DNA from 4 places in the Paenibacillus sp. MDMC362 genome. Region 4 is predicted to be linked to each of the others. Evidence: predicted binding sites of a transcription regulator. Region 4 holds the regulator's gene; each other region holds the start of a gene.
The links. Region 4 encodes Rex, which represses fermentation and respiration genes when NADH is low (regulators of the CRP and FNR family bind a similar motif). Its sites were predicted from a motif close to TTGTGAAATATTTCACAA; they were not measured.
Positions count from the first base shown of each region.

Region 1 (3,484 bases), on a different contig from region 4:
TCGTTAGCGGAACGACAGGGGTATATATGGATCCCCATGAGATTGCCAACGTATTCGGCATGGAGGGCGTGCGCTGGATGCACGAGGAAGGGCAGCAGCTGCCGATGAAGGTGTTCACCACCATACCTTCGTGTGTGCCGTCAACCTTCGATCTGGAGGATGCTGGAGCGCGGCTGGGCGTAGCCGACATTGAGGAAGGGCTGACATGGCCCGGTGTTGCCGGGCTTGGCGAAGTGATGAATTTCCCGGGCGTCGTGTATGGCGATCCGACCATGAGCGGGGAGATCGAAGCCACGCTGCGTGCAGGCAAGACGGTGACCGGGCATTTTCCGGCAGAGGACGACCGGATGCTGCAGGCATATATGGCAACCGGCGTAAGCTCCGACCATGAGACGGTAACCCGGGAGCAGGCTTTGGAGAAGGTTCGCCTCGGCATGCACCTGATGATCCGCGAGGGTTCGGCTTGGCAGGATGTGAAGGAAGTTGTTAAGGTCATAACGGAAGATAAGGTGCGCACAGACAATATTTCTCTGGTTACGGATGATGTATATCCGCAGACGCTGCTGAGACTCGGACATATGAACCATGTGGTCCGCCGCGCTATGGAAGAGGGCGTGGACCCGGTTACGGCGATCCAGCTGGGAACGATCAATGTCGCTCGTTATTTCGGGATGGATATGGAGCTTGGCAGCATCTCTCCTGGCAAAACGGCGGATATTTTGCTGATTGATGATCTGTTGAGCATGGTCCCTTCCGTTGTGATCACGGATGGCGAAGTGGTGGCAGAGAACGGCCGACTCGTGAAGGCATTCCCGGTATATCAATACCCGGAAAAAGCTTTTAACTCGGTCCGGCTGCAGCGTTCGCTTACTGCGGAAGACTTTCAGCTGCGCAGCAAATTCGATGCAGCGCGTACGGAAGTGAACGTGGTGCGCGTCATCGAGAACAGCGCACGTACCGCTAAAATGACGGCGGTGCTCTCCGTGCAGCAAAGGGTGATCCAACCAGACCTGGATCAGGACGTGGTTCAGCTGGCATGCATTGAGCGCCACGGCACGACAGGGCAAATCTCGCTCGGTTTTGCGAGCGGCTTCGGACTGAAGTCCGGCGCAGTTGCGTCCACGGTCGCACATGACAGCCACAATCTGCTGGTGATGGGTACGAATGCCGAGGATATGGCACTCGCGGCGAATGAGCTGGCGGCGTGCGGTGGGGGCATGATCGTAGTACGGGACGGCAAGGTGCTGGCGAAGGTGGCGATGCCGATTGCGGGTTTGCTGGCGGACCGTCCGGTTGAGATCGTAGCGGAGGAAGTCGCTGCCTTGGAGGAGGCTTGGAAGGAGCTCGGATGCTACATTCATGCTCCGTTCATGACCTTCTCGCTCATTGCGCTGCCGGTGATTCCGGAAATCCGCATTACCAACCGCGGGATCGCGGACGTAACGGAATTCAAGCTCATCGAGACCGAGATTGGCGCTGTTCAATAAGGGCGCAGATATACCGAAGCAGGTTGGCCTGATGGCGAACCTGCTTTTTTGTATTGTAAATACAGGATTCTAAATCGCGAGCAGAGTCAGCAAGCCCGTTCCATTTTTTTCGATGTGCACAAAGTCGCAGTCAACTTAGTGATTTTCGTCACAAATTTATAACTTTTTACCCCCGTTTGAGTCCTGGTATTGTGATGTTTGTCACAATCCTTTAGGGCGTGGTCTGCGACAATACAAAAAGAATCAAATTTGAAGTGATCACGTGAGCTAAAGGAAGGGGTATCTGATATGGATCCGGTTATGCTGGCGCGAATTCAATTCGCATCGACAACCATTTTTCACTTTATTTTCGTACCGTTGTCCATCGGATTGGCGTTTCTGATTGCCATCATGGAGACGATGTATGTTGTCAAAGGCCAGGAAATCTACAAGAAAATGGCCAAGTTCTGGGGAAAGCTGTTCCTGATTAACTTTGCGGTCGGGGTTGTGACAGGGATTCTGCAGGAATTCCAGTTCGGCATGAATTGGTCGGATTACTCGAGGTTTGTCGGGGACGTATTTGGCGCACCGCTTGCCATTGAAGCGTTGCTGGCGTTTTTTCTCGAGTCGACGTTTATCGGACTATGGATATTCGGGTGGGACCGGTTATCGAAGAAGGTCCATCTGCTAAGTATCTGGCTGGTGTCCTTCGGCACCCTGATGTCCGCATTCTGGATTCTGGCAGCGAATTCGTTCATGCAGCGTCCCGTCGGATTCGAGATGAATAATGGGCGGGCGGAGATGAATGATTTCTTCGCACTGATTACGAACGGTCAGCTGTTGGTGGAGTTCCCGCACACGATCTTCGGGGCACTGACAACCGGGGCGTTCCTCGTTGCAGGTGTGAGTGCCTACAAGCTGATGAAGAAGCAGGATTTGGATTTCTTTAAGAAATCATTTCACATCGCCATCGTGATTGGCCTCATCACCTCCATTCTGGTTGCGGTATTCGGTCACCAGCAGGCGCAGTATCTGGTGGATACGCAGCCGATGAAGATGGCCGCTGCGGAGAGCCTGTGGGAAACGAGCGATGATCCTGCGCCTTGGACGGTCATTGCGGCCATCGATCCGGATAAGCAGGAGAACACGATGGAGTTTAAAATCCCGTATTTGCTCAGCTTTTTATCCTATAGCAAGTTTTCCGGTGAAGTCATCGGGATGAAGGAGCTGCAGGCGCAATACGTACAGCAATATGGTCCTGGAGACTATATCCCGCCGGTGCGCACCACGTTCTGGAGCTTCCGGATTATGGTTGCAGCCGGCAGCGTCATGATACTGCTGGGATTGTACGGAGCGTGGCTGATGCTGCGCAAAAAGGTCGAGAAGGCCGGCAAATGGTTCCTCAGACTGATGCTGTTCGGCATTTCGCTGCCGTTCATCGCCAATACGTCGGGATGGATCATGACGGAAATCGGACGCCAGCCTTGGACGGTATTCGGACTGATCACCACGGAGAACAGTGTTTCACCGAACGTCAGCGCAGGCTCGATCCTGTTCTCGCTGATCCTGTTTACTGCCATTTATGCGGTGCTGGCAGCCGTTATGGCGTATCTATTTATCAAAGTCATTAAGAAAGGACCGTATGCGGCGGAGGAAGAGGACCACCACGCAAGCGATCCGTTTAATAAGGAGGGCTACAATGCTGTCTCTTAACGAACTGTGGTTTGTGCTCGTTGCCGTTTTGTTTATCGGGTTCTTCTTCTTGGAGGGCTTCGACTTCGGGGTCGGGATGTCCACGCAGCTGCTAGCCAAAAATGATACCCAGCGCCGGGTGCTGATCAACTCGATCGGCCCGTTCTGGGACGCCAACGAAGTCTGGCTGTTGACGGCGGGCGGCGCCATGTTTGCCGCCTTCCCGAACTGGTATGCGACGCTGTTCAGCGGATTCTACATTCCGCTTGTCTTTCTTCTGCTGGCCTTGATCGGACGCGGGGTGGCCTTTGAATTCCGCGGCAAGG
Region 1 covers NZ_QLYT01000035.1:136,513-139,996, reverse strand. Annotated here, with positions in the region: gene ade (adenine deaminase) at 1-1,487, shown strand, start outside; gene DP091_RS18320 (cytochrome ubiquinol oxidase subunit I) at 1,776-3,179, shown strand; gene cydB (cytochrome d ubiquinol oxidase subunit II) at 3,166-3,484, shown strand, end outside.
Region 1: DP091_RS18320 (cytochrome ubiquinol oxidase subunit I) is a predicted target of Rex. The motif match lies at 1,677-1,694, and genes of this name have one in related genera.

Region 2 (3,484 bases), 160 kb from region 4:
ATCACTTTCCTTGCCAAGTGCTTTCGGCACGATCGAGAACGTATTCGAGATGCCGTCGAGACTGTCCTCATACGGCAGCTTGGCCACGGAGGTCAGCGAAGCGAGAGCTCCCTTCTTATCGCGTCCGTGCATCGGATTCGCGCCCGGAGCGAACGGCTCGCCTGCCTTACGTCCATCCGGCGTGGTTCCTGTCTTCTTGCCGTATACAACGTTCGACGTAATCGTGAGCACCGATTGGGTTGGCATGGCATCACGGTAAGCCTTGTGCTTGCGAATCATGCTCATGAAGGCTTCGACCAGCTCAACGGCAATGCTATCCACACGATCATCGTTGTTGCCGTAGCAAGGGAACTCGCCCTCGATTTCAAAATCGACCGCAATCCCTTGCTCGTTGCGTACCGGCTTCACCTTCGCATATTTAATTGCGCTCAGTGAATCCGCTGCTACGGACAAGCCTGCAATGCCGCATGCCATCGTGCGCAGAATATCCCGGTCGTGAAGCGCCATCTCTATCCGTTCATAGCTGTATTTGTCATGCATGTAATGGATCACATTGAGCGTATTCATATAGAGCTTCGCAAGCCATTCCATCATCGGCTTGAACCGCTTCATGACTTCATCATAACTCAGAACTTCCGCGGTGATGGCCGGATATTCCGGTCCAACCTGGGCGCCGGATTTCTCATCTCTACCGCCGTTAATCGCATAGAGCAGCGCTTTAGCGAGGTTTGCTCTGGCTCCGAAGAACTGCATCTGCTTTCCGATGCGCATCGCGGATACGCAGCAGGCGATGCCGTAATCGTCTCCGTAGATCGGACGCATCAGATCATCGTTCTCGTATTGAATCGAGCTGGTTTCGATCGAAACCTTCGAACAATATTTTTTGAAGGCTTCCGGCAGCTTCTCCGACCATAGCACCGTCAAGTTCGGTTCCGGCGCAGGTCCCAAATTGTACAGGGTGTGCAGGAAACGGAAGCTGTTCTTGGTCACTCTCGTCTCACCGTTTACCGACATGCCCCCGATGGATTCCGTTACCCACGTCGGATCCCCGCTAAACAGCTCGTTATAATCCGGCGTACGCAGGAATTTCACGATCCGAAGTTTCATAACGAAATGGTCGACCAGTTCCTGGGCTGTTTCTTCCGTCAGCTTGCCTTCAGCCAGATCCCGTTGAATATAAATATCAAGGAAAGAAGATACCCGGCCAAGCGACATCGCAGCGCCATTCTGCTCCTTGATTGCGGCCAAGTAACCGAAATACAGCCACTGGAATGCTTCCTTCGCCGTATTCGCAGGTTTGGAAATGTCATACCCGTGCATTGCCGCCATTTCCTTCAGTTCCTTGAGCGCCCGCATTTGTTCAGACAATTCTTCCCGCAAGCGGATGATCGGCTCATCCATGGCGTCCACTTCAAGCTCGGAAAGTTCTCTCAATTTGTCCTGGATCAGCGCGTCCACGCCGTATAACGATACTCTGCGATAATCACCGATGATACGTCCACGGCCGTAAGCATCGGGAAGACCCGTAATAATCCCGGCCTTGCGCGCTGCTCTCATCTCAGGAGTGTAGGCATCAAACACGCCCTGGTTATGCGTTTTGCGTATACCGTTAAAGATGTCCACAACCGCCTGCGGCATTTCAAAGCCGTATGCGTTGCACGCATCAATCATCATCCGGACCCCGCCGAAAGGCTGGATCGAGCGTTTGAACGGCTCATCGGTCTGAACGCCGACAATCTGTTCTTTATCCTTGTCCAAATAGCCGGGTTGATGGGAGGTGATGGTCGATGGTGTATGGACATCCACATCCAGAACCCCGCCGTTCTCCCGTTCCTTCTTGGTTAAATCCGATACGATATCCCACAGTGCTTTGGTGTTATCCGTGGGTCCCGCCAAAAATCCATCAGAGCCATAATAGGGAGTAAGGTTCTCTGCAATAAAATCATTAACGTCAATTCGCTTGGTCCATTTACCTGATTTAAAACCTTTCCAGCCTGCTTCTTTTTCAATCACCGACATATTGAATCCCTCCTAGATTTGCTGGGGCTTGCATGGACAGGCGGGGCCGCACCTTGATCTATCTCAGATCTTCAATGTGATTATTTTCACGATCAATGGTGCCACTACCCCGCCTTGTGCCTTCAAGCTTCTATATCAAAGATCTGAGATTCTGCTTCCTTCTACACCTTTATTGTAGTCCTGTTAATTCCCTGCATCTGTGATAATAATCACAAACTTCTCTTTCCCCGTGATTTATATCACTCTGAACCTGGTCTTGCATACCTTGTCTGAAAATCTATATGGATCTTCACGATCGGCGTTTAGAGTCTATCTTGACTAGAACCGGCCGTAATAGGCGTTGCGGTAAACTTCTGCGAGCTCTGTCACCAGCGGCAGCTTCGGATTGCTCGTTGTACACTGGTCTTCAAAAGCCCGGTCCGCCAAATGCTCAACATTTTTCTCGAAATCTTTAGGGTCGATGCCAAGCTGCTGGAACGACTCCTCGATCCCGAGCTTGCTGTTCAGCTCCCGGATTGCGCCAATTAGACTGTTCACGCCCTCTTCCGTCGTTCTTGCCGGCAGTCCGAGAATCCGTGCAATTTCAGCATATCTCTCATCAGCCACAAAGTGGGTGTATTTAGGCCATGCAGCGAACTTCGTTGGCTTCTTCGCGTTGTAACGGATGACGTGAGGCATCAATATCGCATTGGTGCGTCCGTGTGCCGTATGATACTGACCACCCCACTTATGCGCAAGACTGTGGTTGATACCTAGGAACGCATTCGCAAAAGCCATGCCGGCAAGCGTCGAAGCATTATGCATTTTTTCGCGGGCGAGTTTGTCGCCGGTAAGCGCCGACTGCTCAAGATACTGGAACACCAGCTGTATGGCCTTGATGGCAAGCCCATCCGTATAATCGCTGGCCATCACCGATACGTAGGCTTCAATTGCATGTGTCAGGACATCCATGCCGGTATCGGCTACCGCCGTTTGAGGCAGCGTGTATACAAATTCCGGATCGATAATCGCCACATCCGGTGTCAGCTCATAATCCGCCAGCGGGTACTTGGTATTTCCCAGCCCTTTGTCCGTGATGACGGCAAACGAAGTTACCTCCGAGCCCGTTCCCGACGTCGTTGGAATGGCAACGAACTTCGCTTTCTGTCCAAGTTTCGGGTATTTATACACCCGCTTGCGGATATCCATGAATTTTTGCTTCAGATTGTTAAAATCCGTATCCGGATATTCATAGAACAGCCACATGGCTTTCGCTGCATCCATTGGCGATCCGCCGCCGAGGGCGATGATGCAGTCCGGCTGGAATCTTGCAAGCATCTCCGTTCCGCGTTCTACGGTCGTTGTCGAAGGATCCGGCTCAACCTCCGAGAACACTTCGATGGCTACCGGCACTCTGCGCTGACGCAGATAGTGCTCTACCCGCTCCACATAACCCAGCTTCACCATCATGGGGTCAGTAACGATA
Region 2 covers NZ_QLYT01000008.1:200,632-204,115, forward strand. Annotated here, with positions in the region: gene pflB (formate C-acetyltransferase) at 1-2,019, opposite strand, end outside; gene adhE (bifunctional acetaldehyde-CoA/alcohol dehydrogenase) at 2,338-3,484, opposite strand, start outside.
Region 2: pflB (formate C-acetyltransferase) is a predicted target of Rex. The motif match lies at 2,094-2,111, and genes of this name have one in related genera.

Region 3 (3,484 bases), 170 kb from region 4:
GTGCCATGAGAAGCAGGCCCTATAAGGAAAAGCTAATCGTGAGATCCACGGGCGAGAGCGTCATCAGCCGTTCTAATCGTACACCGACGAAGGCGGAAATATGGGCCCATGCACCTTGCTTGATGAAGAGATCCGGTGGGTTCGCCCGCACATGATCGCACCCATGGGAAATACGGCACTGCACCGATTAATCGGAAGTCATGAAACGGTGACATCGCTTCACGGCAAACTGATGGAGGGCCCGGTCCAGCAAGCTGCAGACCCGGAGAATCCAAGCGCAGGCTATAGGTTTTCGGAGGAAACCTATAAGATATTCCCTATGTTCCATCCAGCGGCCGTACTGTATAATAGGAAATTGTCCACATGGATCCAGAATGATTTGGATATTTTGGCTCGTATTTTATGGGATAAAAGCTGATTTTATGGGAAATAGGGGCTAGGTGGTTTTCAGTTTCTCGGAAATGTGCTAAAATGAAACATACTTACAATTCGTAAGTTTTCTAGTTTTTTGATAAAGCTTATGAGTTTCTATAAACAAGGTGACTTCGTAAAGAGGTGAAGGGATATGGAAGTTACAAATGTTACGATGTGTCCCCGTTTTGAATCTGCATTTTCTTTTCTGGGCAAACGGTGGAACGGTTTGATTATTCAAACGTTGATGAGCGGACCTAAGCGCTTTAAGGATATTTCAAATTTGATTCCGTCCATGAGCGATAAAATGCTCTCCGAGCGGATGAAGGATTTGGAATGTGAAGGGATACTGATTCGTCATGTCTACCCGGAAACACCGGTACGTATTGAATATGAACTGACTGAAAAAGGCAAAGCACTTCGTCCGGTGATGGAGCAAATTGCATCCTGGGCAGAACAATGGGTCGAAAGATGAGTCATCTTAAGACTCCCCTTGATGATTAAACCCTGGCATGAGACATCCTCATTTCAGGGTTTTTTTTCTAAACGGAAGTATGGTTGCTGTTTATTTACGGCAAGAATATGTGGACATGCACCAAGCGGACCCGGCTGCTATATGATGTAAATAACGAGAGCGGCATATCAAGGAGGCGAGCCCATGACCAAGCGAACGTATATCTCCCGTTTCCATTATGGACAAGAGGACATCTCAGAACTTGAAAACGCTTCATTAAAAGTGCTTCATATTTGTGAGAAAACCAAACGGATGCTGAGCCAGTATGTGCCGGATTCCCTGTGGTTAGCTGCGTCTGGAACAAGCCCGGAGCCTGCAGAAAACGTTACCCAAAACGGTACCGGTGCTTCCGTCATGTTTCAGAAATGGGTCAAAGCCCCCGGGGGATGGAAGTTCATTGGTTATGAAACCGATCGATTTCATGCTACCGGACAGAATATGGGACGAACGGGAAGATTTCTGCAGATGATCGTCTGGTCACTCTATGAGAAAATCGTGATGATGCATCCCTTCCTTGGCAGCGAGCCGTTTTTTGACGGGGAAGAGCTGGATGTGATTGCGAATTACTTTGTGCCTACGTATATCAGCGCCGTACCGTTGGTGGAGCAGGGAAAAGCCTTTAAGACCATACAGGCCGGCATCGTTCTGTATCAGGAGCATATTCAGGCGCCTGCCGTCACTATGCAATCGGATGGCGGCTTATTAGAGGGGAACTGGATGACCGGGGTAAATCTGGATGCGAAGGGGTTTGCGGGTATTCGCCCTTATTTAAAAGTGCCAAGCGGCGAACGAGCCTATATGGAAGCCGACATTATATAGAGCGTTTTCTCATCATAACCTTGTTCCGACGCGGACAGGGTTATTTGGCATTATTGTTTAAAATTTTAACGATTTATGTGAAATATATCACAAAAAATAATGCCGTCAGACGATATAATTTATGTGAAAGGAACGGAATACCACGATCTAGATAAACGTGTTGGGGAGGAATCAAACTTATGTCCAATATAAAGAGAGAAAAATTAGTTGTCATTGGCAACGGTATTGCCGGGATTAGTACGGTCGAGCAAATCATTAAATTGGGTGGGAATTTTGACATCACCGTCATTGGACAGGAGCCTCATCCGAATTATAACCGCATTATACTGTCGTATGTGTTGGAAGGCAGCAAAACCCTGGATGACATTGTATTGAATGATTGGAAATGGTACGAGGATAACCATATCACTTTGCACACGGGTGTCACCGTAACGGCGATTGACGGAGAGCGCAAGGTCGTGACAGCCGACAACGGATTGACGGTGCCGTATGACAAAGTAATGATAGCAACAGGCTCGAAGCCTTTTATTTTACCCGTACCGGGTAGTGGCAAAGAAGGCGTTATCGGTTTTCGTAACATAGCCGATTGCACCCAGATGCTGGAGGCCGCTAAGGCGTACAAGAAAGCGGCAGTCATCGGCGGGGGGCTTCTGGGTCTGGAAGCTGCCAAGGGATTGGTCAGCCTCGGCATGGAGGTGACGGTGGTACATCTCATGCAGGATTTGATGGAGAGCCAGTTGGATTCAATGGCATCCAGCATGCTGAAAAGGGAGCTTGAACACCAGGGGATCAACTTCTTACTAGGCAAACAAACAACCGAAATATTGGGAGATACCAGGGTCACCGGACTCCGGTTCAAGGATGGGGATGAGCTTGAGGTCGACCTGGTGGTCATGGCAGTGGGCATCAGAGCGAACAGCGCGATCGCCGAAGCGAGCGGAATCGAAGTGAACCGTGGAATCGTAGTTAATGATTATCTTCAAACTTCCTGGCCGGATGTGTATGCGGTTGGCGAGTGCTGCGAGCATCGGGGCGTATGCTACGGCCTGGTTGCGCCGTTGTTCGAACAGGGACAGGTACTCGCAAAACATCTGTGCGGTGTGGAAGGCAAGCCTTACGAGGGAAGCATTGTATCGACGAAACTAAAAATCAGCGGTGTTGATGTATTCTCTGCCGGCGAGTTCATGGAGCAAGCCGAACACGCGGTGATCACCGCGAAAGATGATTGGCGCAAGACATATAAGAAAATATTAATCCGCGATAATATCATTGTCGGAGCGATATTGTTCGGAGATGTGAGCGATTCGGCAAGCCTTCAATCCATGATTCGGAAAAAGACAGCCATGACGGATGAGATTTACGATTCAATCATGGGCACGGATCGTGCAGGGACAGGAGGCAGCAAGGCATTTTCGCTGGAAAAGATGCCTGACGATGAGATCGTATGCGGATGCAACGGCGTAACCAAGAAAGCCATTGTAGATGCCATTACTCTCGAAGGTCATACGACAGTGGATGAGATCAAAGCTTGCACAGGTGCTACCCGCTCGTGCGGCGGCTGTAAACCTGTTGTGGAGCAAATACTCCAGAGCGTATTGGGCGATGGCTTTAAGGCCGCAGGCAAACAAGGCATATGCTCATGCACGACACTCGATCGGGATGACATCGTCGCGGAAATCCGTGCGAAGGGACTTACCACGACGAAGGAAGTCATGCATGTTCTGAACTTCAGCAACCCGG
Region 3 covers NZ_QLYT01000008.1:209,167-212,650, reverse strand. Annotated here, with positions in the region: partial or broken gene DP091_RS32305 (uracil-DNA glycosylase) at 1-418, shown strand, start outside; gene DP091_RS03265 (winged helix-turn-helix transcriptional regulator) at 566-886, shown strand; gene DP091_RS03260 (hypothetical protein) at 1,070-1,744, shown strand; gene nirB (nitrite reductase large subunit NirB) at 1,924-3,484, shown strand, end outside.
Region 3: nirB (nitrite reductase large subunit NirB) is a predicted target of Rex. The motif match lies at 1,820-1,837, and genes of this name have one in related genera.

Region 4 (3,484 bases):
CGACCGGATTTATCCGGATCTGATCACCGTCAAAGAGAATTGGGACCGGCTCAGCGACCAATTGTTCGGACTGCTTCCGGAGCGCGGAGACGCGACTCCGGGGGATGCCGGTCAATTCTCGCTTCGCTTATCGCCGCTGAAGAAGCCGAAGGATTGGAATTCGCTGGCCGAGCTGGAGCATCAAATCCATCTGACGCTGGGCGATGTCGTTCGCAAGGGTGACAAGTTGATTGCCGAAATGAAGGAAGATCTGGACGACTACAGCGCGGACAGTCTGTTAACAGACCTATCGGGTCTATTTAAGGACCTGGCGGCACACCGCGAGGACCTGAGGACCTTCATGTCCCTGAACGATGAGGGCACGGTATACTGGATGGAGGCGAACGGCAACTTCCGCGGCAAATCGCTGCAGCTTTATGCGGTGCCTGTCGACGTCAGCACCCACTTAAAGGAATTGTTTTTTGACAAAAAACAAAGCGTGATTCTGACATCGGCGACCTTGTCGGTGGACAAATCGTTTCAGTTCATGATCGAGAACTTGGGTCTTCAGGAAGCGGCAGACAACGGCAACCTGAACACGGTCCTGCTGCCGTCCCCGTTTAATTACAGGGAGCAGGCTCTCCTTGTTGTGCCGCGCGATTTTCCGAGCGTGAAGGGCTCGGTCGGGGATGCACTCTTTGTGAATACACTTGTGCAGTCATTGGCTGATACGGCCATCGCGACGCACGGTCGCATGCTTGTCCTGTTCACCTCGTACCGCATGCTGCGTCAGGTGCATGAGCCCTTGAAGGAGGCGCTGGGATCCAGCGATATTACGGTACTGGGACAAGGGATGGACGGAACCAGCCGTACCAAGTTAATCCGGAGATTCCAGGATAGCAGCGCTTCGGTTCTGCTGGGCACCAGCTCCTTCTGGGAAGGAGTAGATATACCCGGTGAGGCGCTCACCTGCCTTGCCATCGTCCGGCTGCCGTTCCAGCCGCCGAATCACCCTCTGGTCGAAGCCAAGAGCGAGCTTCTGCAGCAGCAGAAGAAGAACCCGTTCATGAAGCTTTCGGTTCCGCAAGCGGTCATTCGCTTCAAACAGGGATTTGGCCGACTGGTACGGACCGCGCAGGATAAGGGGATTGTCATCGTCTACGATACTCGGGTCATTGAATCCTATTACGGGAAGTACTTCTTATATTCCTTGCCTGGACCGAAGATGGAGCATATGCCGACAGAGGGGATCGTTCCCCGAATTTCGGAATGGCTGCAGGAAGAGGCAGGCATAGAGAACCAAGCTGAATAAAGTAAAACCATTAACAGCACAAACAAATGTAGTTATTAACCTATTATTAGGGGGAGCATGCATGAAATCGGAAAAAATTTCGGAAGCCGTGGTCCGCAGATTACCTGTATACTTGCGCTATTTGAATGAGCTTCAGAAAAGGGAGGTCTCCACGGTTTCCTCCCAGGAACTGGGGCAGAAACTGGATCTCAATCCTGCTCAAATTCGTAAGGACCTAGCGTATTTCGGTGATTTTGGACGGAAAGGGATCGGATATGACGTATCTTATCTGATCGAGAAAATTCGCCAGATTCTAAAGCTGGACCAGAAGATCAATGTTGCATTGATTGGGGCCGGTAATCTTGGACATGCATTATCGAATTACAATGCATTTCTGAAGGACAATATGAAGATTGTGGCGGTTTTCGATTCGTATTCTCCCAAAGTTGGTATGAAAATTAACAATTTGGTCGTACAGCCAATGGAGGAGCTGGAGAAGACGGTCCATGAGTACGGCATTCGTATCGGGATTATCACCGTTCCGGATTTTGAGGCGCAGAATGTAGCGAATCAACTTATCGCAGCAGGCATAGAGGCTATCCTGAATTTTGCGCCGACTATCCTGAAAGCTCCATCCCATATCCGGATTCATACGGCTGATTTTACTACGGATTTGCAGAGTTTGGCCTATTATTTGGATAACGGCAAGGAGGATGCAGCACATGACGACAACGAAGTGGATGGTTAAAAACGGAACGTTTGCGGTATTAGAGGAAGGAAGATCCGTGTTACGCGGATATATGGTCGTGGAGAACGACCGGATCACCTACTTGGGTGAAGAAGAGCCGACTGTTCAAGAGGGGACAGAAATCATCGACGGAACCCATCTGTTTTTCCTGCCTGGATTGGTGAACACGCACGGACATGCGGCCATGTCGCTTCTTCGCGGGTATGGCGACGATCTGGCACTACAGGTTTGGCTTCAAGAAAAAATGTGGCCGATGGAAGCCAAATTCACGGCCGACGATGTATACTGGGGAACCTCCCTCTCCGTGCTGGAGATGATCAAAGGCGGAACCACGACATTTGTGGATATGTATGATCATATGGATCAGGTTGCAAAGGTAGTGCAGGACTCAGGCATGCGCGGCGTTCTGACACGCGGCGTCATCGGATTATGTCCGCCTGAGGTGCAGCAGCAGAAGCTGGATGAGGCGGTTGCATTCGCGAAAGACTGGCACGGTCAGGCTGACGGTAGAATTACGACGATGATCTCACCGCATGCACCGTATACATGTCCGCCGGATTTCATCGAAAAATTCGTGCAAGTTTCGCATGATTTGAATTTGCCTTTGCATACGCATATGTCCGAAACAGAAGCGGAAGTAGCTCAGAACGTAAATGACTACGGACTTCGGCCTGTTGCTCACCTAGAGAAGCTTGGCATGTTCTCCCGTCCAACGCTGCTTGCTCATGCCGTCCATCTGACCGATGAGGAAATCGAAACTTTGGCCAAACATCAAGTCATGGTTTCGCATAATCCAGGCAGCAATTTGAAGCTTGCCAGCGGCATCGCTCGCGTGCCTGCACTGCTGAAAGCCGGGGTCACCGTGTCTTTGGGTACCGATGGACCTGCCAGCAATAATAATCTGGATATGTTTGAAGAGATGCGGCTGGCCGCACTGATCCATAAAGGAGTGAGCGGGGATCCAACCGCGATTCCAGCATCCGAAGCCCTTCGAATGGGAACAGAATATGGAGCCAAATCAGCCTTCCTTATGGATATTGGTACACTTGCGGTAGGCATGAAGGCAGATATGATCGCACTGAACACGGATCAGGCGCACTTCCTTCCGAAGACGGATTACATTTCTCATGCTATCTACTCCGCCAGTGCCAAGGATGTTGAGCATGTGTGGGTTGACGGCAAGCAGGTAGTGAAGAATGGCGCGAGTCTTACTCTCGATGAGGAACGTATCCGCCGGGAAGCGCAGCGTGCCTTTGAGCGTCTTACAACCCTCTAGGGAATAATCAAGGGGAGCGAGGAAGACGGATTTGAAGAAAAAAACGAAGTGGATATTGCTGAGTGTATCCGGCGTGCTGCTGTTACTGCTTGGTTTGCAGCTCTATTATTCATATGTGATGAAAGATACTTGGGGCGAAGAAAGAACGGCAATTGCTGCCGCCAAACAGCATGGCCAATTGGTTACGTCC
Region 4 covers NZ_QLYT01000008.1:36,872-40,355, reverse strand. Annotated here, with positions in the region: gene dinG (ATP-dependent DNA helicase DinG) at 1-1,291, shown strand, start outside; gene DP091_RS02340 (redox-sensing transcriptional repressor Rex) at 1,353-2,018, shown strand; gene DP091_RS02335 (amidohydrolase) at 1,993-3,294, shown strand; gene DP091_RS02330 (cell wall elongation regulator TseB-like domain-containing protein) at 3,326-3,484, shown strand, end outside.